3 regions of the Massilia consociata genome follow, and region 2 is predicted to be linked to each of the others. Evidence: predicted binding sites of a transcription regulator. Region 2 holds the regulator's gene; each other region holds the start of a gene.
What was found. Region 2 encodes LexA, which represses DNA repair genes until DNA is damaged. Its sites were predicted from a motif close to ACTGTATNNNNATACAGT; they were not measured.

Region 1 (9,923 bases), 110 kb from region 2:
CCGGAGGGGGTCGTGCACACGGGGGCGGACTGGGTGTATGCGGAGTTTGCCGGGCAGGAGCCGGCCGCCGAGGAGAACGCCGCTCCGGCAGTGCTCGAGCAGCTACCCTGAAGCGGGGCGCCTGGCCGCCCGCGCGCTCGCCAGCACCTGTTGCACCAGCCGCTCCGGCGGCTCGCGCACGTCGAGCGTGATGCCGCGCTCGTCCGGCTGCAGCGGTTCGAGGTCGCGCAGCTGGCTGTCGAGCAGGGACAAGGGCATGAAGTGGCCGTGCCGCGCGGCCATGCGTCGCGCGATCAGCGAACGGTCGCCGTGCAGGTGGACGAAGCGCACCTCGCCGTCCTTGCCCCGCAGCACGTCGCGGTAGGCGCGCTTGAGGGCGGAGCAGGACAGCACCACCGCCTGCCCTGCTTCCCAGGCACGCACGATCTCGGCGCGCAGTGCCCCCAGCCAGCCCCGCCGGTCTTCATCCTCCAGCGGTATGCCGGCCGACATCTTGGCTACATTCTCCGCCGGATGGAATCGGTCGCCTTCGATGAAGGCGGCGCCCAGCGCCTGCGCCAGACGCATGCCGACCTCGCTCTTGCCGCAACCGCTCACCCCCATTACCACCCAGGCCTTTGTTGTCACCTGTTCCATCAGAAGATATTCACACGTTGTATTTTGGTGCAATCAAGCAAGTTTCTGTATTTGCTTAAATTGATCCTGCATATACTGGAACAAGGCAAATACGCCTCGAACGGCGAACTGCACAATAAATTTGCCATTTTTGGGCTTGCCCGCTATAAACTTTCGTTCAGCAAAGAAGGAGCGCGCCATGCGCGTGAACACTCCGGTCACCGGCCGGGAATACATGCTTGCCGAAGGCAAGACGATTGTCTCGACTACGGACCTGCAGGGTAACATCCAGTACGCCAATCCCTATTTTATCGAGGTCAGCGGCTTCACCGAGGAGGAACTGATCGGCGCGCCGCAGAACCTGGTGCGCCATCCCGACATGCCGGTGGAAGCCTTTGCCGACTTGTGGTCGACCATCCGCGCCGGCATGCCCTGGAGCGGCATGGTCAAGAACCGCTGCAAGAACGGGGACCATTACTGGGTGTATGCGAACGTGACGCCGGTGTTCGACTCCGGCAACGTGGTCGGCTTCATGTCGGTGCGCACCAAGCCCTCGCGCGCGCAGGTCGCTGCGGCTGCGGCGCTCTATGCCGAATTCAAGGCGGGCAATCCGCGCAGGCTGGTGCTGCAACGCGGCCGCGTGCAGGAAACGGGACTCGCGGGCCGCATCGGCGCCTTGCGCCGCGTGCCACTGCGCGTCCAGGTCAATGGCGCCATGGGAGTGCTTGCGCTGATGCTGGTCGCGCAACTCCTCTCTGGCTGGCAGGCGGGGCTGTCCGGCTGGATCATGCCGGGACTGGCGCTGTCGCTGGCGATCGCTCTCGGCTTGTGGCTGAGCCTGCGCCGCAACGTGCTGGCGCCGCTCGACCATGCCACTTCGTTTACGCGCCGCCTCGCCGGTGGCGACCTGACCGGGCGCATCGACGACGTCGCAGACAACGAGATGGGGCAGCTGGTCGCCGCGCTGCGCCAGACCTCGGTCAATCTGTATAGCGTGATCGGCGACGTGCGCGGCAATTTCGAGGAGATGCGTGACGCCACAAGCGAAATCGCCACCGGGAACATGGACCTCTCCAGCCGCACGGAATCGCAGGCCTCGAGCCTCGAGGAGACCGCCGCCAGCATGGAACAGCTGACGCAGAACGTGGCGCAAAGCAGCGACAACGTGAAATCGGCCAGCGAGCTGGCCATGCGCGCGGCCGACATGGCCACGCGCGGCGGCTCCACCGTCTCGGAAGTGGTGAATACGATGCAGGCGATCAGCACCTCGTCGAACAAGGTGCTGGACATCATCGGCCTGATCGACGGGATCGCTTTCCAGACCAACATCTTGGCGCTGAACGCGGCCGTCGAGGCGGCGCGTGCCGGCGAGCAGGGCCGCGGCTTCGCGGTCGTCGCCGGAGAAGTGCGCAACCTGGCGCAGCGCACCGCTACAGCGGCGAAGGAAGTCAAGCAGCTGATCGACGTGTCGATCGCCACCGTCGATAACGGCAACCGGCTCACCGCGGCCGCAGGCCAGACCATGAACGAGATCATCGGCGCGGTAGACAATGTCAAGCGCGTGATGGAAGAAATCGCCTCGGCCACCCGCGAGCAGGCCGGCGGCATTGGACAAGTCAACCAGGCGGTTGGCCAGCTCGATGCGATCACCCAGCAGAACGCCGCCCTGGTCGAGCAGGCCGCCGCAGCGGCCGCTTCGCTGGCCCAGCAAACGGAAGGCGTGGCGCAGGCGCTGGCGGTGTTCCGCCTCCGGCACGGCGCCGCTCCTGCGCAGGCGCTGCCATCCGGCCGCGCTCGACTGCCCCTGGCTGCCTGAACGCCGGCTGAAAATCAGCAGAAATCCCTGCTCGGCGTGCGTAGCCCGCCCAGCAGGTGCGACATGTCCACCAGCCGCTTGGCCACCAGGTGGCGCACCTCCCCCTGTTTCTGCCAGACCCCGTACACCCCCAGCAGCGGCGCGTTCAGGACCTCGCGCCGCTGCTGCTCGACCAGGGTCGGCCAGACGATCACGTTGACGTTCCCGGTCTCGTCCTCGAGCGTCATGAACAGCACGCCCTTGGCCGTGCCGGGACGCTGGCGCACCGTCACCAGGCCACAGGCGCGCGCCAGCTGGCCGTCCGCGTAATCCATCAACGTGGACGCCGGCATGAAGCGCCTGGCCAGCAGCTGTTCGCGCAGCAGCGCCAGCGGATGGCGGCCCAGGGTCAGGCCTTGCGCGCGGTAGTCGCCGACGATTTCCTGGGCTTCGGACGGCGCGGCCAACTGCGGTATTTCCTCCTGCGGCGTGGTGGGGCGCAGCAGGTCGCGGTCGGGCACCGCGCCCACCGCCTGCCACAGGGCCTCGCGCCGGTTGCCGGCCAGCGAGCGCAGCGCGTTGGCGCCGGCCAGCACCTGCAGGTCGTTGCGGTCGAGCCGGGCGCGGCGCGCCAGGTCGGCCACGCTCTCGAAGGGACGGATGGCGCGCGCCATCTCGATGCGCAGTGCCGCTTCCTGCTTCATGCCGCGCTGCAGGGACAGTCCGAGCCGCACCGCCGGCTGGCGCGACCGGTCCACCGGGTGCAGCTCCTCCAGCGTGGAATCCCAGCCGCTGACGGTGACGTCCACCGGCCGCACCTCGATGCCGTGGCGGCGCGCGTCCTGCACCAGTTGGGAAGGGCTGTAGAAGCCCATCGGCTGGCTGTTGAGCAGCGCGCAAAGAAAAGCCGCCGGCTCGTGGCACTTGAGCCAGGAGCTGGCATAGGCCAGCAGCGCGAAGCTGGCCGCGTGCGACTCGGGAAAGCCGTACTCGCCGAAGCCCTGGATCTGGCTGAAGATCGCCTCGGCGAACGCCAGGGTGTAGCCGCGTTCCAGCATGCCGCACACGATGCGGTCGTAGTATTGTTCCAGCCCGCCCTTGCGCTTCCAGGCCGCCATCGCGCGCCGCAGCTGGTCGGCCTCGCCCGGCGTGAAACCGGCGCCCAGGATCGCCACCTGCATCACCTGCTCCTGGAAGATCGGCACGCCCAGCGTGCGCGCCAAAGCTACCTTCATTTCCGGGCTCGGATAATGAATGGGTTCCAGGCCTTGCCGCCGCCGTAGATACGGGTGCACCATGCCGCCCTGGATCGGACCGGGACGCACCACGGCCACCTCGATGACGAGATCATAAAATTTGCGCGGCCGCATGCGCGGCAGCATGCTCATCTGCGCACGCGACTCGATCTGGAACACCCCGACCGTGTCGGCCGCGCAGATCATGTCGTAGGTGGCGGGATCGTCGGCCGGGATGTCCTGCATCTCGAACAGGTTGCCGTAGCGCTGGCCCACCAGCTCCAGCCCGCGCCGCATCATCGACAGCATGCCCAGCGCCAGCACGTCCACCTTCATCAGGCCGAGCTCTTCCAGGTCGTTCTTGTCCCACTGGATGACGCTGCGATCCGCCATGGTGGCGTTCTCGACCGGCACCAGGCGCGACAGCTTGCCGCGCGCGATGACGAAGCCGCCCGGGTGCTGGGACAGGTGGCGCGGGAAGTTCAGCAGCTTGTGCGCCAGCGAAGCCCACTGCCGGGCGAGGCGCGATTCCGGGTCCAGCCCGGCTTCGGCCAGGCGTCCCAGCAGGTCGGCGCGGTTGTCGAACCAGTGGTGGGTCCTGGCCACCTTTTCGACGATGGCCAAGTCGATGCCGAGCGCCCGCCCGCTGTCGCGCAGCGCGCTCTTGGGGCGGTAGCTGATCACCACCGCCGCCAGCGCGGCCCGGTCGCGCCCGTATTTCGAGTAGATGTACTGGATCACCTCCTCGCGCCGCTGGTGCTCGAAGTCGACGTCGATGTCGGGCGGCTCGTTGCGCTCCTTCGAGATGAAACGCTCGAACAGCAGGTTGGCGCGCGCCGGGTCGACCTCGGTGATGCCCAGGCAGTAGCACACCGCCGAGTTGGCGGCCGAGCCGCGTCCCTGGCACAGGATGTGCTGGGAGCGCGCGAAGCGCACGATGTCGTATACGGTGAGGAAGTAGTGCTCGTACCGCATCTCGGCGATGAGCCCCAGCTCGTGCTCGACCTGGGCCTGCACCTTGGCCGGGATGCCGTCGCGGAAGCGCCGGTGCGCGCCGATATAGGTTTCCTGGCGCAGGAAGCTCGCCGCATCGTGGCCGGGCGGTACCACTTCGTCCGGGTACTCGTAGCGCAGCTCATCCAAGGAGAAGGTGCACAGGCGCGCGATGCGCACCGTCTCGGCCAGCGCCTCGCGCGTATGGATGTTGGCCAGGCGCAGGCGCGCGCGCAGGTGCTGCTCGGCGTTCTGCGCCAGGCCGTAGCCGCATTCGGCCACCGGTTTCTTCAGGCGCGTGGCGGTGAGCGTGTCCTGCAAGGGTTTACGGGAGCGCACATGCATCACCACGTGACCGAGCGCCGTGATCGGCAGGCCGTGCTGCCAGCCTACCTCTTCCACCGTGGCGCGGTGCGCTTCGTCGAAGGCGCGGTGCAGCAGATTCAATCCGAGCCAGGCCCGGCCGGGGAAGGTCCCAGCCATCCAGGCGGCCTGCGCGTGCAAGCGGTCGACATCGCGCGCTTCGTGCGCGGGATACGCCGGAAGCAGGATCGCCAGGCAGTCGGGCATGTGCTTCAGGTGGGCGTAGGCCGGCCCCGGGTCGGCCAGGTCTTGCGGGGTGAGGAAGTAGCTTCCCTTCTCGCTGCGGGTACGGCCCAGCGTGATGAACTCGGACAGGTTGCCGTAGCCGTTGCGGTTCTGCGCCAGCAGGACCAGGGACAGCGCCGGCGTGCCGTCCGGGTTCTGCAAATGGAAATGGGCCCCGATCACCAGGTGCAGGCCGGCCTTCTTCGCCTCGGCATGGGCGCGCACCACGCCGGCCAGCGAGCACTCGTCTGTGAGCGCCAGCGCAAAATAACCGAGCTGCACCGCCCGCGCCACCAGTTCCTCCGCATGCGACGCCCCTTCGAGGAAGGAGAAGTTCGACAGGCAGAACAGCTCCGCATAGGGCGGCAAGACCTGGGAAACTGCCTGGGACGGAGAGGAAAGCGGGTCGGTCATCGGCGAGCGGTGAAAGAATCGGCTATAACAAGGGCTACCATGCTGGACAAACCAGCAATACTGTATAAAAACACAGTATAACCGACACGACCCGTGCTACAAGGAAAACCCATGAAGATTCGTGCGTTGACATGTTTTGGCGAAACCGCCGGCGCCGGCAACCCCGCACTCGTCATCGAGGGCGATGCCGCGGACGAGGCGGCACGGCAGGCCTTTGCGCAGGTCCGCAACACCACCTGCGTCTACCTCGACGGCGACGTGATCGATTTCTACTACCCGCACATGCGCAGCCCGCTGTGCCTGCACGCCACACTGGCCGTGGCCCATGTGCTGTTCGCGCGCCATCCCGAGGCGGCCCTGCTGTCGGTGACGACGGCGATGCGCGGCCAGCGCCTGGACCTGGTGCGCGACGGCGCGGAGTTCTTCGTGCGCCTGCGGGCGCAGCAAGTGGCGCAGCCGCCGCTTGCATCCGGCCTGCTTGCGCGCCTGCTGGCACTGCCCGGATTCGAACCGGCATCGCCGCCGCTGGTAGCCTCGGTGGGCAGCCCCAAGCTGCTGGTCGAAGTAGCGGATGCCGCAACGCTGCACGGCCTGCGCCCGGACCTGGCAGCGATCACGGCATGGGGCAAGGATACGGGCGTCAATGGCATCTACGCGTGGTGCCGGCTGCACGACGGACGCAATGACGGGTGCCATGAAGGCCGCAACTTCAACCACCTCGACCCGGCGCTGGAAGACAGCGCCACCGGGGTGGCGGCAGGCGCGCTCACGGCGCTGCTCGGGCACGGCATCACGCTGCTCCAGGGCCGCGCCACCGGCCGTTCGTGCCTGATACGGACCCGGGTCGAGCAAGACGGGGCGATCCTCGTCGGCGGCCGCGCCGGACCCGCGGCTGTCGTCACATCGATCGGCGGCGGGCCCGCACGCCTGTAGCGGCGGGGCGTATTGACGGAAAGCCGGCGCTATCCGCACGGGGCAAGCTCGTATACACTTCCGCGCACGCTCATTGAGCTCATCCATACTGCGGACATGAAACCACTCTTTTCCTACGCCCTTCCCCCGCTTCTTTCCCTCCTGCTGTTCGGCGCCAGCGCGAGCGCGCACGCCGACGTCGACTACCATCTGCGCATCACCGATGCGGCCCAGCACCTGGCCGAAGTGCGCGCGACCTTCCCGGCGACCTCAGGCACCACGCTGGACGTCTCGATGCCGAACTGGCGCACCGGCCGCTACAACATGCTCAACCTGGCCAACGGCGTGCGCCTGTTCAAGGCCTTCGACGCCAAGGGCGAGCCGCTGGCCGTGTCCAAGACCGACAAGGGCACCTGGCAGGTACGTACCAAGCCTGGCGACGCGGTGACCGTGCAGTACGAGCTCTACGCCAACCTGCTGGGCGAGCGCACCCGCCACATCGACGACACCCACGCCTACCTGAATGCCAGCGGCGTGTTTGTCTATGCCGCGCCATTCCGCAAGGAGCCGGTGAAGGTGAAGCTGGAGGTGCCGCAGGGCTGGAAGTCGCGCTCGGGCATGGATTCCGGCGACTGCGACCACTGCTTCGTGGCGGCCGACTACGACGTGCTGACCGACGCCCCGATCGAGACCGGCATCCACGAGTTCTACACCGACAAGGTGGACGGACGCACCATCGAACTGGCGATCTGGGGCCGCGGCAACCACGACGGCAAGCAGATGATGACCGACCTGAAGAAGATCGTCGCCGAAACGGCGAAGCTCTATGGCGGCAACTATCCGTTCCAGCGCTACCTGTTCATCGTCCACGCCACCGACGGCGCCGGCGGCGCCACCGAGCACGCCAACTCCACCGTCATCCAGAAGCCGCGCTGGACCTTCGCGCCGCGCAAGCAGTACCTGGGTTTCCTGCGCACCGCCGCGCACGAGTTCTATCACACCTGGAACGTGAAGGCCTACCGTCCGAAGGAAATGGTTCCGTACGACTACCAGAACGAGAACTACAACCGCCTGCTGTGGATCGCCGAAGGCCATACCTCGTACTACGACGAATTGATCGTGCTGCGCGCCGGCCTGCAGAAGCGCGAGGAATTCCTGGAGGAGTACGCGAAGCTGATCGACGACTACCTGCACCAGCCGGGCCGCTTCCAGCAAAGCGCGGCCGACGCCAGCTTCGACGAGTGGATCGCGGTGGGCGGCGAACGTGCGCGCAACGCGTCGGTGAACATCTATTCGAAGGGCCAGCTGCTGGCGCTGATGATGGACATCGAACTGCGCCGCCAGACCGGCGGCAAGCGCGGCCTGGAAGACATGCACCGCATCCTGTTCGAGCAGCATTCGACGGACAAGGGCGGCTACGACGTGGCGAACGTGCTCGCCGCGCTGCGCGCCGTGAGCGGCCAGGACTGGAGCGCCTGGTGGAACCAGTACGTGGACGGCACCGCCGAGATCCCGTTCGACACCCTGCTCGCCCAGGTCGGCCTGAAGAAGCTGGTCGACGTGCCGAAGGACCAGGAGCAAAAAACGCAATGGTGGGCCGGCTGGACCCTGCGCGACGGCAGCGACCCGGCGGTGGTCACCGTCGTCGAGCGCGACAGCCCGGCGTGGAAGGCCGGCGTGGTCTCGGGCGATACCCTGGTGGCGGTGAACGGCCTGCGCGTATCGGCCAAGGACATCGCCGACAAGATGTCGCTCTCGAAGACCGCCCCGTTCAAGCTGCACCTGTTCCGCCGCGACGAACTGGTGGAGATGCAGCTGACGCCTGTGCTGCAGCCGAAAGGCAAGACCAAGCTGCAGGCCGCGGACAAGGCGAGCAACGCGCAGAAGGCGCTGAATGCCTCCTGGCTCGGCGTTGCCTGGCCAAGGGAAGAAACGAGAAAACCTTGATGCCTGCCTGAGGAGCTGCGGCACGGCCGCACGCTCCATCACGCACGACGCGGCCCCGGTTCCCAGTACCGGTGCCGCGTTTTTTATTGCCAGGCAGCTGCGGCGCGGCAAGCCGTAATGCATAAGCACAGGTTATGTAATGACAATGTTGTGTTAATGGTACAGAACCTTGGTGCTCCTTGAACCAATTGTTTAATATTTAATTTTTCATGGGAGAAACCTGTGCTCACACTCAAACGCCTTCCCCGGTCGGTCCTGCTCGCACTGTACGGCGGCGCCGCGTTCGCCTGCCTGCATCCCGCCGCCGCCCGCGCCCAGAGCACTGCGCAGGCGCCCGCTTCTGCCCCAGTCGCCGCCGGCACCCCGGCCGCGGCCGACACGATCCAGAGCGTCAACATCGTCGGCTCGCGCCGCGTCGGCAGTTCCTCCTCGATCGACACGCCGGTGCCGGTCGACTTCATTCCGATGACCAAGGCCACCGAGCAAGGCGGCCAGTTCGACCTGGCGCAGGCCCTGAACAACATCTCCCCTTCGTTCAACTCCACGCGCCAGACCGGCGCTGACGGGGCCGACCTGGTGGACTCCGCTGCCCTGCGCGGCCTGGGCTCGGACCAGACCCTGGTGCTGATGAACGGCAAGCGGCGCCACACCACGGCCCTGGTGAACCTGTTCGGCGCGCGCAACCGCGGCAACACCGGCACCGACATGAACGCGATTCCCCTGATGGCCATCCGCAGCGTGCAGGTGCTGCGCGACGGCGCGGCCGCGCAGTACGGCTCCGACGCCATCGCCGGCGTGATCAACGTCGAACTGAAGAAGAGCCTGGGCTGCGAATCGGTGCTTGGGTACGGCCAGTACAGCGCGGGCGACGGCGAGAACCGGCTGGCCTCTGCCTACTGCGGCGTGGCGGTGGCGGGCGGCGTGCTGGGCATCACCGGCGAATACTACGACCGTGGCCGCTCCAACCGCGCCGAGCCGGGCAACCCGCGCATCATCGGCGACACCAAGGCGACCAACGAGACCGTCTACCTGAACGGCGAATTCCCGGCAGCCACGGGCAAGCTGTACTTCACCGTCGGCGCCCAGAGCCGCGACGCCTCGTCGGCCGCCTGGGCGCGCGAAGGCCTGGGCTCGGAGGACATCCCTTCGCGTAACGCGGCAGCGATGTACCCGAACGGCTTCGTCCCCTTCATCGACGGCTACATCGAGGACATGTGGGGTACCGCCGGCTACCGCTGGCAGGTGGGCGAATGGAACGCCGACCTGTCGCAGACCTACGGCTACAACCGCATGATGTACACCATCGCCAATACGCTCAACGCCTCGATCGCGAACCTGGACCTGATCAACCGCGGCCCGGGCAGGAGCGCCAGCACCTTCGATGCGGGCGGCTTTTCCTTCCGCCAGGCCACCACCAACCTCGA
Region 2 (9,923 bases):
AGAGATCGTCGAGCCGACCGATACCGAGGTGCAGCCTGCACCGGCGTCGGCAGCCGCGCCGGCCGACCCGCCGCCGCTGCGCACCCTCGACACGCGCCCGCCCGCCGCCCGCGCCGACGCCGGGCTGCAGAACGCCGAGCCGCCCAAGCCTGAGCCGAAGCGTCCCGAGGCGGACAAGCCGGCCCTCGAAAAGAAGCCGGTCAAGCTCGCGGAAGCCGAACCGAAGAAGGTCGAGAAGCCCGCGGCCAAGCCGGCCGAAGACAAGCCGCGTGCAGTCAACGACGACGCTGCCCGCGCACTGGCGCTCCTGGAAGGCAAGCCGCCCGTGAAGGCCGAAGGCCCGTCGCAGAGGTACATCGTGCAGGTCGCGGCACTGGCGACCCCGGAAAAGGTCGAAGAACTGCAGGGCCGCTTGCGCGCAGCCGGCGTATCCTCCTTCACCGAGCGTTCGGGCGACCTGATCCGCGTGCGCGTGGGCCCGTTCGGCAAGGAAGAGGCGGACAAGATCCGCGCCAAGCTCGTCGGCATGGGCCTGTCGAGCAAGATGGTGCCGCTCTGATCCAGGCGTTTTGATGGAAAGCGACGCGGCGTGACGATTTTCGATTATCTGGTCCTGTTCGTCCTGGTTTCGTCCGTTATCATCTCCACCTTGCGCGGCCTGGTGAAGGAAATCCTCTCCCTGCTGGGCTGGGTGGTGGCCTTCGTGGTGGCGAACGCCTACGGCGCGCAGCTGGCGCCGATGCTGCCGGAGCTGATGCCGGGCGATACGGCGCGCCTGATCATGGCCTTCATCGTCCTGTTCCTTGGCGTGCGTATCCTGATGGGCCTGCTGTCGCTGGCCATCGGGGCGCTCATCACCGCATCGGGCCTGAGCCTGGCCGATCGGGGACTCGGGGGATTGTTCGGCCTGGCGCGGGGCATTGTAATCGTGCTTGCCGCCGTCATATTGAGCGGGATGACTTCCATCCCGCAACAGGATTTCTGGAAAAATGCGCTGCTGTCGCCGATGGCGGAAACAGGAGCGCGCACGGTCAAACCTTTCCTTCCTGCGGCACTGGCCGAGCACGTCAGGTTTTGATCCAACGGTTTCAACTTTTTGTAATCCAAGCAGTCCAGTCTTTAGGAGCGCACCATGTGTGGCATCGTCGGCGTCGTCTCGAACAATCCCGTCAACCAGCTTTTGTATGACGCGTTGCTGCTGCTGCAGCACCGTGGCCAGGATGCGGCGGGCATTGCAACCAATCACAGCAGCATGTTTTCGATGTACAAGGCCAACGGCCTGGTACGTGACGTGTTCCGCACCCGTAACATGCGTACGCTGCAGGGCAACACCGGTATCGGCCACTGCCGCTATCCGACCGCCGGCTCCTCGAGCGAGGAAGAGGCGCAGCCGTTCTACGTCAACGCACCGTTCGGCATCACCCTGGCCCACAACGGCAACCTGACCAACCAGGCCCAGCTCAAGGAAGAGCTGTTCAAGAACGACCGCCGCCACATCAACACCGACTCCGACTCGGAAGTGCTGCTGAACGTGCTGGCCCACGAGGTCCAGGAAGCGGCCGACGGCTACAAGCTGGACACCGACGCCATCTTCAAGGCGGTCGCCGCGGTACACCGCCGCGTGCGCGGCGCCTATGCCGTGGTGGCGCAGATCGCAGGCCATGGCATGCTGGCCTTCCGCGACCCGTTCGGCATCCGTCCGCTGTGCCTCGGCATGAACGAGGGCGAGCACGGCACCGAATACCTGGTGGCGAGCGAATCCGTGGCGCTGGAAGGCCTGGGCTTCCGCTTCGTGCGCGATATCGCCCCGGGCGAGGCCATCTTCATCAGCAACGACGGCACGCTGCACGAGCGTCAGTGCGCCGAGAACCCGTCGCTGAACCCGTGCGCTTTCGAATACGTCTACCTGGCGCGCCCGGATTCGGTGATCGACGGCGCGTCGGTCTACGCCACCCGCCTGCGCATGGGTGAATACCTGGCCGACAAGATTCGCAAGGAAATCCCGGTCGAAGAGATCGACGTGGTCATGCCGATTCCCGATTCCTCGCGTCCGGCGGCGATCCAGCTGGCGCTGAAGCTCGGTGTCGAGTACCGCGAAGGCTTCATCAAGAACCGCTACATCGGCCGCACCTTCATCATGCCGGGCCAGAACATGCGCAAGAAGTCGGTGCGCCAGAAGCTCAACGCGATCGGGTCCGAGTTCAAGGACAAGAACGTGCTGCTGGTCGACGACTCGATCGTGCGCGGCACCACCAGCCGCGAGATCGTGCAGATGGCGCGCGACGCCGGCGCCCGCAAGGTCTACTTCGCTTCGGCTGCGCCGCCGGTGCTGTACCCGAACGTGTACGGCATCGACATGCCGACGCGCGACGAGCTGATCGCCCATGGCCGCACCAACGAGGAAATCTGCGCGGAGATCACCGCCGACCGCCTGGTCTACCAGGACGTGGATGCGCTCAAGAAGGCGATCTCGGACGTCAACCCGGCGTTGAAGAACTTCGAGGCTTCGTGCTTCGACGGCGTGTACGTGACCGGCGACGTGACCCCGGAATACCTGGATCGCCAGGAGTCGGCACGCCACAAGGGTGGCAGCAAGGGTGTGGAGGACGCGGCGACCAACCAGCTCAACCTCAACCGCCCGGTCACGGCCGAGTGACGGGGGCGGCATGACGGACAAGCGCTACGGTTTCACGACCACCATCCTGCACAACGACCGCAGGAAGAGCATCGAGCAGGGCTCGCTGCACAAGCCGGTGCACACCTCGGTGGCCTTCGGCTACGGCGATGCGCGCCAGCTGGCTTCGGTCTTCCAGGGCAAGGAGCCGGGCTTCCGCTACGGCCGCCAGGGCAACCCGACCGTCGGCGCGCTCGAGGACAAGATCACCAGGATGGAAGACGGCGTTGGCACGCTGTGCTTCGCCACCGGGATGGGCGCCATCGGCGCGCTGTTCCAGGCGTTGCTGCGTGCGGGCGACCACATCGTGTCTTCGTCCTTCCTGTTCGGCAATACCAACAGCCTGTGGCAGACGGTGGCAGGGCAGGGCGTGGCCGTGGATTTCGTCGACGCGACCGATGTCGCCAAGGTCGAAGCGGCCCTGACCCCGGACACGCGCATGGTCTTCGTCGAGACCATCGCCAATCCGCGCACCCAGGTGGCCGACCTGGCGCGCATCGGTGAGCTGTGCCGCGCGCGCGGCATCCTGTACGTGGTCGACAACACGATGACCACGCCTTACCTGTTCCGCCCGAAAACGGTCGGCGCGGGGCTGGTGGTGAACTCGCTGACCAAGTCGATCGGCGGCCACGGCAATGCCCTGGGCGGCGCGCTGACCGACACCGGCCTGTTCGACTGGAGCGCCTACCCGCACATCGCGGCCAACTTCCGCAAGCAGCCGGTAGCAGCCCAGGGCCTGGCCCAGCTGCGCGCCAAGGCGCTACGCGACTTCGGGGCGGCGCTCGGGCCGGAAGCGGCGCACCACATCGCGGTGGGCGCCGAAACGCTGGCGCTGCGCATGGAGCGCACCAGCAGCAATGCGCTGGCGCTGGCGCAGATGCTCGAGGCGGACGAGCGCGTGTCCGCCGTGTACTATCCCGGCCTGGCCTCGCATCCCCAGAACGGCATCACGCGGGAGCTGTTCCGCGCCGGCGGCTCGCTGCTCAGCTTCGAGCTGGTGGAGTCGATCGACCCCTTTGACTACCTGAACCGCCTCAAGCTCGGCATTCCGGCCAGCAACCTGGGCGACACCCGCACCCTGGTGATCCCGGTGGCGCACACCATCTTCTTCGAGATGGGGGCGGAGCGGCGCGCCAGCATGGGCATCGCCGAGTCGCTGATCCGGGTCTCGGTCGGCATCGAGGATACCGACGACCTGCTGATGGATTTCCGCCAGGCGCTCGACGCCTGAGCGGTCGGCGCGCTCTCCGGCGGCCGCAGGCTGCGGTCGTCAAAACGGCGCCTGTGGTTGCCGTTGTCAAAACGGCTCCTGTGGTCGCCGTCGTCAAAACGGCTCCTGTGGTTGCCGTCGTCAAAACGGCGCCTGTGGTCGCCGTCGTCAAAACGGCTCCGGTGGTCGCCGTCGTCAAAACGGCTCCTGTGGTCGCCGTTTTGTTTCAGCGGTTGAGCGGGGCGGGGGATTGCCGCTATCATGGGATTCTTTCCTCTTTCATCACCTGCCATGAAGACCAAGCTGTTCCTTGCATCCCTGCTGCTGTGCGGGTCCGCCTTTGCCGGGGAACTTGAAGATGCGCACGCCCTGTTCGCCAAGAAGGACTACGCGCAGGCGCAAAAGATCTACACGAAGCTGGCCAATGCCGGCAATCCGGAAGCCCAGCAGGCGCTCGGCCAGATGGTCTGGTATGGTGAAGCGGGGCAGGTGGACGAGGCGAAGGCGCGCGAGCTGTTCAAGAAGGCCGCGGCCAAGGGCAACAAGGTCGCAGCCGCGTCGCTCGACGTGATGGACCAGCGCGTCAAGCGCCGCGCCGAGATCGACTACTGGATCAAGGGCTACGACGGGGAAGACCTGAAGTCAGGCGAGTTCCGCTGCGTGGCGCCGCGCATTCCGGCGATGTCGAAGATTAATACGGACATCGACCGCATCGGCAATGCCGTGACCGCGTGGCAGGAGTGCTACAACAAATTCGTCACCAACCTGAACGCGGCAATGCCGCTGACCAAGCGCATCCCGGCCGATATCGCCAAGCTGATGAACAAGGACGAGACCGAGCAGTCGACGGCTTACCTGACCCAGCTGCAGTCCAACCTCACCGAGGAAGCGAAGGTGAGCTCGAAGCTGGTGCTCGCCGATTTCGCGGCCTGGCGCGCGGCGACCGAGGCATATGTGGCCGAGCACAACGCGATGGTGAAGGGCTTGCAGGAGGCGAAGAAGAGAGGGGAGTGAAGCGTTGGAGGCTACTCGCCGAAATGGGATTCCCGCACAGGCGGGAACCCGATTTTAGAAGCGCAGTGTCAGCATGTCAGTGCCAGCTGCGCATCAGTCCAACCGCCAGCCCCTCGAGCGCGAACTCGTCTTCCGGCTTTACCTGGATCACTTTGAAATCAGGATTTTCCGGCAGCAGTTCGACCAGGCTGCCTGTCTTGCGGTAGCGCTTGACGGTGACTTCCTCGCCAAGTCGCGCGACCACGATCTGGCCGTTCTTGGCGCTGTCGATCTTCTTCACGGCGAGGAAATCGCCGTCGCAGATGCCGGCATCGCGCATCGACCAGCCCTTGACCTTCAGCAGGAAATCCGGACGCGCCGAGAACATCGCGGCATCGACGGAATAGGTGGCTTCGACGTGTTCCTGGGCCAGGATGGGCGAGCCGGCAGCCACGCGTCCGACCAGCGGCAGCGACATCATGAGCGCCGGCGGCACCATCGGGACCTGTTCGACGGAAGCGCCGACCAGGCGGATGCCGCGCGAGGTGCCCGGCGAAATCTCGATCGCGCCCTTGCGCGCCAGGGCCTGCAGGTGTTCTTCGGCCGCATTGGCCGACTTGAAGCCCAGCTCGGCCGCGATTTCGGCGCGGGTCGGCGGGAAGCCGGTGTTTTCGATCGCTTCCTTGATCAGGTTAAGGATCTGTTCTTGCCTTGCAGTGAGCTTGAGCATGGATGTGTTACGGCAAATGGTTGTAAGAGCAGACTGTATTTTTGTACAGTATTCTGATATGCGCAAGGGCAAACACGGGAAAAGTGTAAAAAAATTGTGCAATGCGGGTTGCGGTCAGCGCGGACTGTGGCGCGATGCACGCAAATTGGGTTCCCGCCTTCGCGGGAACGACGTGCTATTGCTACAAACTCCGGTTGCGCCCAGCCTTGCCCGAGTCCTGAAAGCCGTCGTATGCCCCATTGGGGCCTACGACTTCCGGCGAAGGCCGGAACCCAATTTCGTTGCTTCACGTTGGCGTACGCGTCCCCTGTAACAACAACCCCAGTTCCCAACCGCCTCTTTTTCCGGCTATAATGGCAGGCTTTCCCTTCCCACACTCGTCTTGACGCCGAGGTGGGCATTTGTTTAAACGTCCTCAAGGAGTGTTGCATGCGTCATTATGAAATCGTTTTTATCGTCCATCCGGACCAGAGCGAGCAGGTTCCGGCGATGATCGAGCGTTACAAGACCACGGTGACCACCCGCGGCGGTAACATCCATCGCGTGGAAGACTGGGGCCGCCGCCAGATGGCTTACCAGATCCAGAAGCTGCCGAAGGCTCACTACATCTGCATGAACATCGAGTGCGACAACGAGACCCTGGTCGAGCTGGAAACCGCATTCAAGTTCAACGATGCCGTCCTGCGTCACCTGACCGTCAAGATGAAGAAGGCCGAAACCGCTCCGTCGCCGATGATGAAGTCGGTGCAGCGCGAAGACGCAGCCAAGAGCCACCGCGCGGAAGCAGCAGCCGCTGCCCCGGCCGCCGCTGCTTGATTGTTGACTGAGTTTTTCCAGGAAGTCCCAGAACCAGCGCAGTGAATCAACTTCAGCTCATCGCGACCATCGCGGAGCGGGATGTGCTGCGTTACACCCCGGCCGGCGTCCCCATCGTGGGTGCCATCCTGTCGCATAGTTCGCAGCAGGAAGAGGCCGGAGTCGCAAGGCTGGTCGCATTCGAAGTCCCCGCGCTGGCCGCGGGCGAGATTTCGGGCAGGCTGGCCGGCGCCGAACTCGGCGCCGCGTACCGGTTCGACGGCTTCCTCGCACGGAAAAACCGCAACAGCAAAGCCTTGGTGTTTCACATTATTGATTTCAGTGCCGCATAGTCGACGACTACGGCGCGTTAGATTACAGATACAGGAGCCTCGAAATGGCATTCGGTAAAAAGTTCGACAAAAACAAAGCTAAAGAAAAACTCAAGCGCAAACAGCAGAACCCGCTGTTCAAGCGCAAGAAGTTCTGCCGCTTCACCGCAGCAAACGTGGAACAGGTTGACTACAAAGACGTCGACACCCTGAAGGACTTCGTCCAGGAAAACGGCAAGATCATGCCGGCACGCCTGACCGGCACCAAGGCGCACTACCAGCGCCAGGTCGACACCGCCATCAAGCGCGCACGCTACCTCGCGCTGCTGCCGTACACCGACCTGCACAACGCTTAATCGCGTCGGTCAGTTCAGAATATCCTGGAGAAAAAACATGCAAGTTATCCTTTTGGAAAAAGTTGTTAACGTCGGCAACCTGGGCGACGTGGTCAAGGTCAAGGACGGTTACGCACGTAACTTCCTGATCCCGCAGAAGATGGCACGCCGTGCTACCCAGGCCGCCGTGGCTGAATTCGAAGTCAAGCGCGCCGAACTGGAAAAAGCAGCAGCTGAAAAGCTGTCGGCTGCCCAGGCACAAGGCGACAAGCTGAGCGGCATGACCGTCACCATCGCCCAGAAGGCGGGCGTGGACGGCCGTCTGTTCGGTTCGGTCACCAACTTCGACATCGCCGAAGCCCTGAGCAAGCAAGGCTTCCCGGTCGAGAAGTCGCAGGTTCGCATGCCGACCGGCCCGCTGAAGACCACCGGCGAATTCCCGGTTGCCGTCGCGCTGCACACCGATGTCGTCTCGGACATCACCATCGCCGTCGTCGGCGAAGCTGCTTAAGTCTTTGACGTAAGCAACTGTTGTATAAATGAAAAAGCCGGGTTCGCCCGGCTTTTTTTGCGTCCTGAAAAACGCGGCAATTATGACAGCCGCATGACAGGAGAAGGTATAATGCCCGCCATGAATTCTCCAGCCGATCCGCAAGTCGATTCCCTGCGCATTCCACCGCACTCCATCGAGGCAGAACAGTCCGTCATCGGCGGCCTGCTGCGCGATAACGCGGCGTGGGACCGCATCGCCGACTTCATGCACGCGGACGATTTCTACCGCTACGACCACCGCATCATCTTCGAGCAGATGGTCCGCCTGATCAACGCCGGCAAGCCGGCGGACGTGATCACGGTGTACGAGGCCTGCAACATGCTCGGCAAGGCCGAGGAAGTCGGCGGCCTGCAATACCTGAACGCGATGGCGCAGAACACGCCGTCGGCGGCCAACATCCGCCGCTATGCCGAGATCGTGCGCGACCGCGGCATCCTGCGCAAGCTCATCACCGTCGCCGACGAGATCTCGGGCAATGCCTTCAACCCGCAAGGCAAGGAAGTCAAGCAGATGCTTGACGAAGCCGAATCGAAGATTTTTGCGATCGCCGAGTCGGGCGCCCGAGGCGCTCAGGGCTGGAACCCGATCCAGCCGCTGCTCACGCAGGTGGTCGAACGTATCGACGAGCTGTACTCGCGCGAGAACCAGGGCGAGATCACCGGCGTGCCGACCGGCTTCATCGACCTCGACCGCATGACTTCCGGCCTGCAGCCGGGCGACCTGGTCATCGTCGCCGGCCGTCCGTCGATGGGCAAGACCGCATTTTCGGTCAACATCGGCGAGAACGTCGCGATCGAAGCCGGCTTGCCGGTGGCCGTGTTCTCGATGGAGATGGGCGGCGCCCAGCTGGCCATGCGTATGCTCGGTTCGGTCGGCCAGCTCGACCAGCACCGCCTGCGTACCGGCCGCCTGAACGACGAGGACTGGCCGCGCCTTACGCACGCCATCCAGAAGATGAACGACGCCCAGCTCTACATCGACGAAACGCCGGCGCTGAACCCGATCGAGATGCGCGCCCGGGCACGACGCCTGGCGCGCCAGTGCGGCAAGCTGGGCCTGATCATCGTCGACTACCTGCAGCTGATGCAGGGCAGCCAGCCGGGCGACAACCGCGCGGCCGAGATCTCGGAAATCTCGCGAAGCCTGAAGGGCCTGGCCAAGGAACTGCATTGCCCGGTCATCGCGCTGTCCCAGCTGAACCGCTCGCTGGAACAACGTCCCAACAAACGTCCCGTCATGTCCGACCTGCGCGAATCCGGCGCTATCGAGCAGGATGCCGACGTCATCATCTTCCTGTATCGCGATGAGGTCTACAACCCCGATTCGCCCGATAAAGGAACCGCCGAGATCATCATCGGTAAGCAGCGTAACGGCCCGATCGGGGCAATTCGCCTTACCTGGATCGGCTCCTACACCAAGTTCGGCAACTACAGCGGTAACCTCGCCATCTACCAGGGCGATTAAGCTCCAAAGAAGTGCCTAGCGACGTATCTAAATAAAGCCGGCGCCAAGCCGGTTAACTTTGCCGCTGCCAGCCGTGGCAGCGGTTTCGAAGTCCCAAGAGATTCACAACGGAGAATAAAATGTTTGGACGCCTAATGCCCCAGGAGGGCAAGTTCTTTGACCTGTTCAACCAGCACGCCGCGCTGTGCGTGAAGGGCGCGCAGGAAATGGTTGGCTTGATGACCCACTTCGACGACCTGGAAACCCGCACCCACGCCGTCGAGAGCATCGAGAAAGAAGCGGACAAGATTACCTACACCTGCGTCGACCTGCTGCACAAGACCTTCATCACGCCGCTCGACCGTGACGACATCCACAAGCTGATCACCAGCATGGACGACATCCTGGACATGATGGAAGACGCTGCCCAGACCGTTTCCCTGTATGACCTGCACGCGGTGACGCCGGAAGCCGCACGCCTGGCCGAACTGTGCCTGTCGGCCTGCATGAAGGTGCAGGAGGCCGTCGCGCTGCTGCACGACATGGGCAACGCCCACCAGATCGTGGCCATTTGCGAAGAGATCGATCGCTTCGAGTCCGACGCCGACCACGTGATGCGTGCCGCCATGTCCAAGCTGTTCCGCGACGAACCGGACGTGCGCAACCTGATCAAGATGAAAGCGATCTACGAGATCCTCGAAACCGTCACCGACCGCTGCGAAGACGTCGCCAACATCGTCGAAGGCATCGTCGTCGAAAACGCATAACGCGCCAAGAACAAGAACAATTATGGAATCTCTACAAATCAGCATTTACGTGCTGGGTTTCCTGGTGCTGCTGGCGCTGGTATTCGACTTC
Region 3 (9,923 bases), on a different contig from region 2:
GCGCGGGGCGGATTCGTCTTCACCAGCAACGTGGACGGGCAATTCCAGGCGGCCGGATTCGCACCGCAGACGATCGTCGAATGCCACGGGTCGATCCTTCACCTGCAGTGCACCCGCCCCTGCACGGACGATATCTGGCCTGCGGACGGCTTCGTGCCCGAGGTCGACCCGGGCACATGCCGCCTCGTCTCGGCCCTGCCACACTGTCCGCGCTGCGGTGCCCTGGCCCGGCCCAACATCCTGATGTTCAACGACAGCGCCTGGCTGCCGGAGCGCACCGAAGCGCAGTACGAACGCTTCGCGCGGTGGCGGGCAGGCGTGCGCCGTCTCGCCGTGGTCGAACTCGGCGCCGGCGTGGACATCCCGTCGGTCCGCCGCATGGCCGAAGCACAAGGTGTACCGCTCATCCGGATCAACCCGCGCGCAGCCGATGTCCACCATGGTGTTGCATTGGAGATGAATGCACTTGCTGCCTTGCAGTCAATTGCAACGGCGTTAGCTCTTGATCTTTCTCAAATTGCGCCGCTAAACGACTGATTTTGTTGAGCATTTTTTGCTATCCACAAGATTTGTGGATAACTGTGTGGAAAAGCACCTCTTGACAAGCCGGAAGCCTAGTAGGAATGCGGGTTTCAACAAAATGCCCGTTCTGCAGGCAAAACAAAAATCCCATGAAATCAATCGCTTAGCGAAGAGCCGAAAGCCTGCAGTGTGGTGTAATGCGGCAAATTCCTACAAAATCTGTTCGTAGGGGATAAGTCGTCAACGTGAGCGCATTTGCCGTCATTTCCACGCGTTCCGGGCGCGCTCCCGTACCAGCATCCGCACCGTTTCCGGCATCGGTTTGCGCACCTGCGGGGTATCGGCGCTGAGCCAGGCGGCCTCCTCGAAATGCTTCAGCATGGCCGGCGTGATGAAGCGCGTGCGTGCGGCGTACACGTGGCGGTCACCCATCTGGGCCTGCTGCCTGATGAAGAAGCGGTTCGGCACGACCAGGTGCAAGTGCTCGCGGGCGCGGGTCATCGCCACATACAGCAGGCGCCGCTCTTCCTCGATATCGTCCTGGGTGCCCGTGCTCATGTCCGACGGGATGCAGCCGTCGACCACGTTCAGCACGTGCACCGACTTCCACTCCTGGCCCTTGGCGGAATGGATGGTGGACAGGATCACGTAATCCTCGTCCAGCAGCGGCGGCCCGGCGCGGTCGCTGGTCGCTTCCGGTGGGTCGAGCGTGATCTCGGCCAGGAAGCTCTCGCGCGTCGCGTGGCCGCCCGCGAGCAGCGCCAGCTGCTCGACGTCTGCGGCGCGCACCTGGGCATCGTCGTGCATGCGTTCCAGGTGCGGCAAGTACCAGGCCTTGACCAGCTCGATGTCGGCGGGCCAGCGCAAGCCCGGCGTACGCAGGCGCCGGTACAGCGCGCAGAACGCTTCCCAGTCCTGCTTGCTGCGCGCTGGCGGCACGAAAGCCTCGACCGCCGCGACCGGGTCGGCGGCCTCGCCGACGGCATCGAGCAGGCGCGTGGCCGTCGCCGGACCGACGCCGGGAATCAGCTGGGCCACGCGAAAGCCCGCCAGGCGTCCGTTCGGGTTCTGGGCAAAGCGCAGCACCGCCAGCACATCCTTGATGTGGGCCGCTTCGAGGAACTTCAGCCCGCCGAATTTCACGAACGGGATATTCCGGCGCATCAGTTCCAGCTCCAGCGCGGCGCTGTGGCTGGCAGCGCGGAACAGCACCGCCTGCTGGGTCAGCGCGATGCCGGCCTCGCGGTGCTCCAGGATGCGGTTGCAGACCCAGCGCGCCTGCTCGGCCTCGTCCGGGATCAGGACCAGCTGGGGCTTGAGGCTGGAAGCCCTGTCGGTCCACAGGGTCTTGGCATGGCGCTCGACGCTGGCCGCGATGACGGCGTTCGAGGCATCGAGGATGGGTTGCGTGGAACGGTAGTTGCGTTCGAGTGTGATGACTTCGGCAGGGCGCGAGAACTGTTTCGGGAAGTCGAGGATGTTGCGCACCGTCGCGCCGCGGAAGGCGTAGATCGACTGCGCGTCGTCGCCGACCACCATGACGCCCTCGCCGCCCGGCTTCATGCCGGCAAGGATGGCCGCCTGCAGGCGGTTGGTGTCCTGGTATTCGTCGACCAGCACGTGGTCGAACAGCGCGCCGATCTCGGGGCCCAGCTCGGGATCGGCCACCATCTCGGCCCAGAACAGCAGCAGGTCGTCGTAGTCGAGGACGTTCTGTTCCTGCTTGGCATCCACGTAGGCACCGAACAGGGTCTTGAGCCGCCCCTCCCACTCGCTGCACCACGGGAAGGTCGACTGCAGCACCTTGTCGAGCGGCTCGCGGCTGTTGACGACCCGCGAGTAGATCGACAGGCAGGTGCCTTTCAGCGGAAAGCGCTTTTCCGTCCTCGACAAGCCGATCTCGTGGCGCACCAATCCCATCAGGTCTTCGGCGTCGCCGCGGTCGTGGATGGTGAACGAGTCGACCAGGCCGATGCGGCCCGCGTAGTCGCGCAGCAGGCGCGCGCCGATCGCATGGAAGGTGCCGGCCCAGGGCAGCGTGACCGGAGACTGCGTCCTGCCCTTGCCCAGCAGGCGCTGCAGCACCCCGCTGGCGCGCTTGCCCATTTCTCCCGCTGCACGGCGCGAGAAGGTCAGCAGCAGGATGCGCTGCGGATCGGCGCCGGACTGGATCAGCCGCGCCACCCGGTGCGCCAGCGTATTGGTCTTGCCGGAGCCGGCGCCGGCAACGACCAGCAGCGGCCGGACCAGCGCTGCGCCGATGTCATGCTCGACGGCTGCGCGCTGTTCGGCGTTCAGGCTGGCGAAAGGGTCGTCGGTCGTGGGCGGGTCGAGAACGGCGGGCATCATGTGGACAACGCGGGAAATGACATACTGTACATTTATCCAGTTCCAACACGCAAGTCCCGCCCGCGCGTGCGCTGCGGCGGCCACGCAAGGCGGCTCGGGCAACGATGAAAATTCGTCATGCATTACATGTAGAAGTCACGCTAAGTGGCGGATCTATAAAAAGTTTTCCGGATATCCACAAAGTCTGTGAATAACTATGTGGAAAAGCGGGGACTTGACATGGCGAACGCGGCCATACATGCGGGTTTCAACAATTTGCCTATTGGGAAGGCAGCTTTGATAACCCCATAAATCAAGGGTTTACGTCACTGTCTCGCGTGCGCATCACCCACGGCAGTAAAATTATTCTTGGGAAATTAATGTGTATAAGCGGTAGGGGACTTGCGCCGCGCGGCCAAGGCCAGGCGGTGACTCATGCCGGCTGGGCGAGCCGGTCGCTACGGCGTCGGCCCGGCTCCAGCAACACCCGCGCAATGACGCGCGCATCGACGCAGTGGGATTTCAGGTATTCCAATGCGGACATGGTGCCGTAGGCAGGCGCCAGCGCAAGGGCAAGGTCGACGATATCGCGCTGGCGGAAGTCGCGCCGCGCATCGGTACGTGGAAAGACGGCGTCTGGCTGCATCATGTTCCCGGCCATTCAGGGAGTGGAGGGCTGCGTTGCATGAGTATGGCCCAAGAACGATCAATGTCAATATCAGGGATAAATCAAACACCTGGATCTACTTTTATGCTTGGCGCCCACTCGCTTCTCAGCGCTGCGCCACCGGTTGCGCACGTTGCCTACAATTGGCCGGACCTGTGACCGAACGAACACGAGCGAGGTTTCCATGAACATGCATACCGATCCCGACATGAACCCCGGCGACGAAGCCGAACCGGGCACCCCCGGCGCCGGCGAAGACATCTGCGAGGATTGCTCCGGCAGCGGCAAGCTGGCCGACGGCAAGCCCTGCCCCAACTGCGGCGGCAGCGGCAAGGTCATGCGCGGCATCGGCGGAGGCTGAATACCCGGGCGGGCAAGCCCGCCCGGCGACGCGGCGCGTGGACAGCCTGGCCGCCATCCAGTAATAATGCCGGGATGACAGTACCCGCTACCGCTCCGCCCCCAACCGGCCTGCCCGCCGACCGGCCGCGTCCCACCTCGCTGGCCGACGTCTTCGTATCCTTCACCGTCCTTGCCCTGCAAGGCTTCGGCGGCGTGCTGCCGGTCGTCCAGCGCGAAATGGTCGAGCGCAAGCGCTGGCTGACGCAGGAGGAATTCATCGAAGACTGGGCGGTGGCGCAAATCATGCCGGGCCCGAACGTGGTCAACCTGGCGATGATGATCGGTGCGCGCTGGTACGGCCTGGCCGGCGCCATGTGCGCCCTGGCCGGACTGCTGGCCGTGCCGCTGGTCGTGGTGCTGGTGCTGGTGGCGGTCCATGCACGGTTTGCAGACAATCCGGCGGTGGCCGGCGCCCTGCGCGGCATGGCGGCGGTATCGGCCGGGCTCATCGCCGCAGCCGGGCTCAAGCTGTCCACGGCGCTGACGAAGAACGCGATGCCGCTGGCCTGGTGCGCGGGCATTGCCGCCACCGGCTTCGTGCTGCTGGCGTGGGTGCGCGTGCCGCTCGTGTGGGTGCTGCCGCCGCTCGGCGGCCTCGGCTGCCTGCTCGCCTGGCGCAGGTTGCGACCATGACCGCTTCCGGGGCGGCGCCCGCACTCGTCCTTGGCTGGGGCGACTGGCTGAGCCTGTTCGTCCATTACCTGATGCTGTCGCTGATGTCGCTCGGCGGCGCCATCTCGACCACCTCCGACATGCACCGTTACCTGGTCGAGGACAAGGGCTGGCTGAGCCAGTCCCAGTTCAGCGAATCGATCGCCCTGGCCCAGGCCGCGCCCGGACCGAACGTGCTGTTCGTCGCACTGATGGGCTGGCATGTGGGCATGAACACCGGCAGCACCCTCGCCGCCTTTGCTGGCGTGCTCACGACCATGGTCGGCATCATGCTGCCCTCCACCATCTTTACCTACCAGGTAGCGCAATGGGGACACCGCAACCGCGAGCTGCGCGCGGTGCGCGCCTTCAAGCAGGGCATGGCGCCGGTCGTCATCGCGATGCTGCTGGCAACCAGCTGGCTGCTGGCGACGGCGGGACCGCAGCGCAGCGGCTGGCCGCTCTGGCTGCTGGCCGGCGTGAGCTGCCTCGTGATCTGGCGCACCCGCCTGCACCTGCTATGGATGCTCGGCGCCGGCGCCGTGCTCGGTGCGCTCGGGTTTGTCTGAAGTGCGTCTGAATGTCGTCTGACTGGCAGGTTGGCGCTGCGCAGGGCATACTGGCGGTATTGTCATCCTTAACACGATACCCATGCCTGAACTGCTCAGCGAACATGCCTGCTTCGGCGGCGTCCAGCGTTTCTACTCCTTCGCGTCCGAGGTCATCGGCTTGCCGATGCGCTTTTCCGTCTACCTGCCGCCGGGCGCCGAAGGCAAGCGCCTGCCGGTGCTGTTCTACCTGGCCGGCCTGACCTGCACCGAAGAGACCTTCATGATCAAGGCCGGCGCCCAGCGCGTGGCGGCGCAGGAAGGCCTGATCCTGGTGACCCCGGACACCAGCCCGCGCGGCGCCGGCGTGCCGGGCGAAACCGACAGCTGGGATTTCGGCGCGGGCGCTGGTTTCTACGTCGATGCGACCCAGGAGCCATGGTCGCGCCACTACCGCATGTACAGCCACATCCTCGAGCTGCGCCAACTGGTACTGGCCACGCTGCCGGCGGATCCGGCGAGGGTCGGCATCTTCGGCCACTCGATGGGCGGCCACGGCGCCCTGATGCTGGCGCTGCGCAATCCGGACCTGTTCCGCTCGGTCTCGGCCTTTGCCCCGATCGCCGCGCCGATGCGCTGCCCCTGGGGCAAGAAGGCCTTCGGCGGCTACCTGGGTGCGGACGAGGCGGCATGGCGGGCCTACGATGCGACCGAACTGATGAACGACATGACGACGGCCCCCTTCCCCGGCGGCATCCTCATCGACCAGGGACTGGCCGACAAATTCCTGGCCGAGCAGCTGTATCCGGATGCCTTCGAGGAAGCCTGCGCCCGTGCAGGCCAGCCCCTGACCCTGCGCCGCCATGCGGGCTATGACCACGGCTATTACTTCATCTCGAGCTTCGTCGAGGATCACCTGCGTTTCCATCGCCGACTGCTGGGTTGACCACTTGCGCCTCATATGGGCTAGGGCTGGCGCATGAAATCCTGTATTACCCCCCATGCGCAAGCCCTCCGCGCTCTCGCCGGGCCCGCTTGAAATCCGCCTCCTCCCATCCTATAAAGACATTGCCGGCATCCGCCGGCGAACATCAATATTCATCCATGGAGGCCATCATGAATCTGATCAGAAGGGGCACCCCCTCGCTGCCGGCCTACCGTCCGGGCGCAGTCGAAGACCAGTTCGGACGCATGGTCGAGAGCATGTTCGAAGACTTCTTCTCCCCACTTGCCCAGGGGCAGCGTTGGACCGGCGACGGCGCCGCGGCACCCCGCCTGGACGTGACCGAAACCGAGAAGACCTACGAGATCCAGGCCGACCTGCCGGGTGTGTCGAAGGAGGACATCAAGGTCTCGGTGGACGGGCAGCGCATCACGATCGAAGCAGAATGCCGCACGGCAAACGAACGCCGGGACGGCGAAACCGTGGTGTATGCTGAACGTACCGCACGCAAGTTCATGCGCAGCTTCGCCTTGCCCTCCGAAGTCGACGATGCTTCGGCGCAGGCGCGGCTCGAGAACGGCGTACTGCAGCTGAGCCTGCCGAAAAAGCAGGGCACTGAAGCACGCCGGCTGACCATCCAGTAGGCATTCCTCCGGCCATCGCGTCAACGGCCAGCGGACCGCCGCCAGGTGGTCCGCGCATCGCGTTGCGGCGCCCTGCCGTGGCGCGATGCGGCTGTGCTTTACCTTGTACCGGGCAGCTGCCCTGCTGTGTGCCGTGCAGCTGCGCTTGCTTTGTCGCTTGTTTTGTACTTTACGGTTTCACGCTGGATTCGCCGCACCATGTTCGACACCCAGGGCTACAAGGACCGGCTTCACGCCGGCAGGCAGCTGGCGCGCGCGCTGGCCCATCTCGCCGGGCACGGCGACGTCATCGTGCTGGGCCTGCCGCGCGGCGGTGTTCCGGTCGCCTTCGAGGTGGCACGCGCGCTCGGCGCCGAACTCGACGTCCTGCTGGTGCGCAAGCTCGGCATGCCACACCAGGAGGAATACGCGATGGGCGCGATCGGCAGCGGCGGCGTACGTGTGCTGCACCCGGGCGTCCCGGGCCTGCTCGGCGTCACGCAGGAACAGGTGGACCAGGTGACCGAACGCGAGCTGGCCGAACTCGGGCGGCGCGACCGCCTCTACCGAGGGGGACGCCCGCCACCCCGGATCGCGGGCCGCTGCGTGGTCCTGGTCGACGACGGGATCGCGACCGGCGCCACCATGCTGGCGGCGGTGCAGGTCGTACGGCGACAGGGACCGGAGCGTATCGTGGTGGCGGCCCCGGTGGGCGCGCCCGATACCGTGCAGCGGCTGGAGCAGGAGGCCAACGAGGTCGTCTGCCCGCTCGCCCCGCCCCGCTTCCATGCGGTGGGCCAGTTTTACCGTGCGTTCGGACAAACGAGCGACGAGGAAGTGCAGGACCTGCTGGCGCAGGCATGGGCCACGCCTGCCGTGCGCGGCAGCAGCCCGGAGCATGACAACCAGAACAACAGAAAGGAGCGGACATGAAACCGATACCAACCGAGACGGCAACCGACGTGGGCAGCGTCGGCAAATGGATAGGTGCAGCAGCAGCCGGCGCCCTGATGATGTACCTGCTCGACCCCGAGCGGGGTGCGACGCGCCGCAGGCGCGCGCTGTCGACGCTGCGCGAAGCGGGCGCACGCACCGGCGCCAGCGCCAGCCACGCGCTGCACAGCGCGGCCGGCAGCATCGGCGCCGTCAAGGACAGCGCGGCCGACGCCCTCGCCCGCGGCGCCAGCCGGCTGCATGCCACGACCGCCCCCATGGTCGAGCGCCTGCAGGACAGCGCAAGGCAGGCCAGGGACCGCACCGAATACGCCGCCCAGCGCACGATGGACCGGCTCGATTCCGGCTCCGGCCGCGGCATGGAACGCGCCATCTCCGACACGGGCCGCGCGCCGGCCCCGCGCCACGACAGCTACCGCGACAGCCACCGCGACAGCCATCACAACCGCTACGAATCCGACCGCCGCTACGATGCGCGCTACCAGGAGCCGAGCCGCCTGTCGCAATTCCTGCACGGCCTGGGCGACAGCGTGAGCGGTCCGCGCGGCTCGAACACCGCCCTGGTCGGCGGCGGCCTCATCGGCATGCTCGGCCTGGTGCGCCGTTCGCCGCTCGGGCTGCTGGCCGGACTGGCCGGCCTGGCCCTGCTCGCACGCAGCAGCGGGCGCACCCAGGGCCTGGGCGGCCTGCTGCGCGGCACCTCGACCTGGACCGGCGCCGGCTACAGCAACAAGCTCGCCACCGATGTCGAGGACGTGCCCTTCACGCCCGCTGCCGAACAGCAGGGCAGCCGCTACCTGCATTAAAGTACCGGGCCATGGCGACCGTCACCGACTATGAAACCGGCGTGATCCGCTCCGCCGCCCACCCGCTGTCCGGCGCGGCGTCCGACTACGATCCGCTGCTGGACCTGGTCGGCGACGCGCGCTTCGTCCTGCTGGGCGAAGCCACCCACGGCACGGCCGAGTTCTACGACGAGCGCGCCCGCATCACCCAGCGCCTGATCGAGGAAAAAGGCTTTACCGCCGTCGCCGTGGAAGCAGACTGGCCCGACGCCTACCGCGTCAACCGCTACGTGCGCGGCGAAGGCGGCGACGCCGACGGCCGCGCCGCCCTGTCCGGCTTCGAGCGCTTTCCGGCCTGGATGTGGCGCAATACCTCGGTCCTGGAGTTCGTCGAGTGGCTACGCCGGCGCAACGACGCCGCCGCGACCAAGGCCGGCTTCTACGGGCTCGACCTGTACAGCCTGTTCACCTCGATCCAGGAAGTCATCCGCTACCTCGACGAAGTCGACCCGGTGGCGGCGCAGGAAACGCGCCGCCGCTACGCCTGCTTCGACCACTACGGCGAAGACAGCCAGCACTACGGCTATGCCACCGGCGTCGGGCTGTCCGAATCCTGCCAGCAGGGCGTGCACGCCGCACTGCAGGAACTGCAGCAGCGCGCCTTCGACTACATGCAGGCCGACGGCGCCGGCTCGGAGGATGCGTTCTTCTACGCGCAGCAGAACGCGCGCCTGGTCAAGAACGCCGAAGAGTACTACCGCACCATGTTCCGGGGCCGCATCTCGTCGTGGAACCTGCGCGACAGCCACATGGCCGAGACCCTCGACGCGCTGGCGCGCCACCTGTCGCGCGACGGCAAGCCGGCCAAGATCGTCGTCTGGGAGCACAACTCCCACATCGGCGATGCACGCGCGACCGAGATCGGGCGCCAGGGCGAATGGAACGTCGGCGAACTGGCGCGCAAGGCCTACGGCAACGACGCCTGCCTGATCGGCTTCACCACCTACGACGGCCGCGTGACGGCCGCCTCGGAGTGGGACGGTCCGGCCCTGCACAAGCACGTGCGCCCCGGGATGCCCGGCAGTTACGAACACCTGCTGCATAGCGTCGGCTTGGAGCGCTTCTTCCTGCCGCTGCGCGACCCGGGCCCCGCGCGCGACGTGCTGATGGAGGAACGGCTGGAACGGGCGATCGGCGTGCTGTACCTGCCGCGCACCGAGCGCCAGAGCCACTACTTCATGGCCCAGCTGCCGCGCCAGTTCGACGCGGTGATCCATATCGACCGCACCAGCGCCGTCACGCCGCTGGACCCGACCAGCGGCTGGCATTCGGGCGAGCCGCCGGAGACTTATCCGCAGGGCCTGTAGCCGCCGCAGGTGCCGTCGGGCACGGCAAGTGCTGCTACCGTCCTTGCCCTGCCCGTTCTTCGAAGAAGGCGTAGCCGTCGCGCCCTTTTCCTTTCGCCGCGTACAACGCGCTGTCGGCCGCAGCCAGCAGCTG

Region 1: ACFFJK_RS14130 (error-prone DNA polymerase) is a predicted target of LexA. The motif match lies at 5,700-5,717, and genes of this name have one in related genera.
Region 3: ACFFJK_RS01250 (ATP-dependent helicase) is a predicted target of LexA. The motif match lies at 2,895-2,912, and genes of this name have one in related genera.

What each region holds. Positions count from the first base shown of each region.
Region 1 covers NZ_JBHLWP010000013.1:168,496-178,418, forward strand. The annotation lists gene ACFFJK_RS14110 (penicillin-binding protein 1A) at 1-111, shown strand, start outside; gene ACFFJK_RS14115 (gluconokinase) at 103-636, opposite strand; gene ACFFJK_RS14120 (hypothetical protein) at 670-816, opposite strand; gene ACFFJK_RS14125 (methyl-accepting chemotaxis protein) at 815-2,431, shown strand; gene ACFFJK_RS14130 (error-prone DNA polymerase) at 2,446-5,640, opposite strand; gene ACFFJK_RS14135 (PhzF family protein) at 5,752-6,573, shown strand; gene ACFFJK_RS14140 (M61 family metallopeptidase) at 6,670-8,499, shown strand; gene ACFFJK_RS14145 (TonB-dependent receptor plug domain-containing protein) at 8,722-9,923, shown strand, end outside.
Region 2 covers NZ_JBHLWP010000013.1:59,053-68,975, reverse strand. The annotation lists gene ACFFJK_RS13690 (SPOR domain-containing protein) at 1-559, shown strand, start outside; gene ACFFJK_RS13685 (CvpA family protein) at 590-1,078, shown strand; gene purF (amidophosphoribosyltransferase) at 1,133-2,656, shown strand; gene ACFFJK_RS13675 (cystathionine gamma-synthase family protein) at 2,667-3,905, shown strand; gene ACFFJK_RS13670 (tetratricopeptide repeat protein) at 4,176-4,898, shown strand; gene lexA (transcriptional repressor LexA) at 4,975-5,607, opposite strand; gene rpsF (30S ribosomal protein S6) at 6,037-6,423, shown strand; gene priB (primosomal replication protein N) at 6,465-6,755, shown strand; gene rpsR (30S ribosomal protein S18) at 6,800-7,090, shown strand; gene rplI (50S ribosomal protein L9) at 7,128-7,580, shown strand; gene ACFFJK_RS13640 (replicative DNA helicase) at 7,701-9,086, shown strand; gene ACFFJK_RS13635 (DUF47 domain-containing protein) at 9,206-9,832, shown strand; gene ACFFJK_RS13630 (inorganic phosphate transporter) at 9,855-9,923, shown strand, end outside.
Region 3 covers NZ_JBHLWP010000001.1:264,330-274,252, reverse strand. The annotation lists gene ACFFJK_RS01255 (SIR2 family NAD-dependent protein deacylase) at 1-537, shown strand, start outside; gene ACFFJK_RS01250 (ATP-dependent helicase) at 784-2,868, opposite strand; gene ACFFJK_RS01245 (hypothetical protein) at 3,284-3,499, opposite strand; gene ACFFJK_RS01240 (hypothetical protein) at 3,702-3,878, shown strand; gene ACFFJK_RS01235 (chromate transporter) at 3,953-4,552, shown strand; gene ACFFJK_RS01230 (chromate transporter) at 4,549-5,139, shown strand; gene fghA (S-formylglutathione hydrolase) at 5,222-6,064, shown strand; gene ACFFJK_RS01220 (Hsp20/alpha crystallin family protein) at 6,235-6,705, shown strand; gene ACFFJK_RS01215 (phosphoribosyltransferase) at 6,904-7,617, shown strand; gene ACFFJK_RS01210 (hypothetical protein) at 7,614-8,444, shown strand; gene ACFFJK_RS01205 (erythromycin esterase family protein) at 8,456-9,790, shown strand; gene ACFFJK_RS01200 (diguanylate cyclase domain-containing protein) at 9,825-9,923, opposite strand, start outside.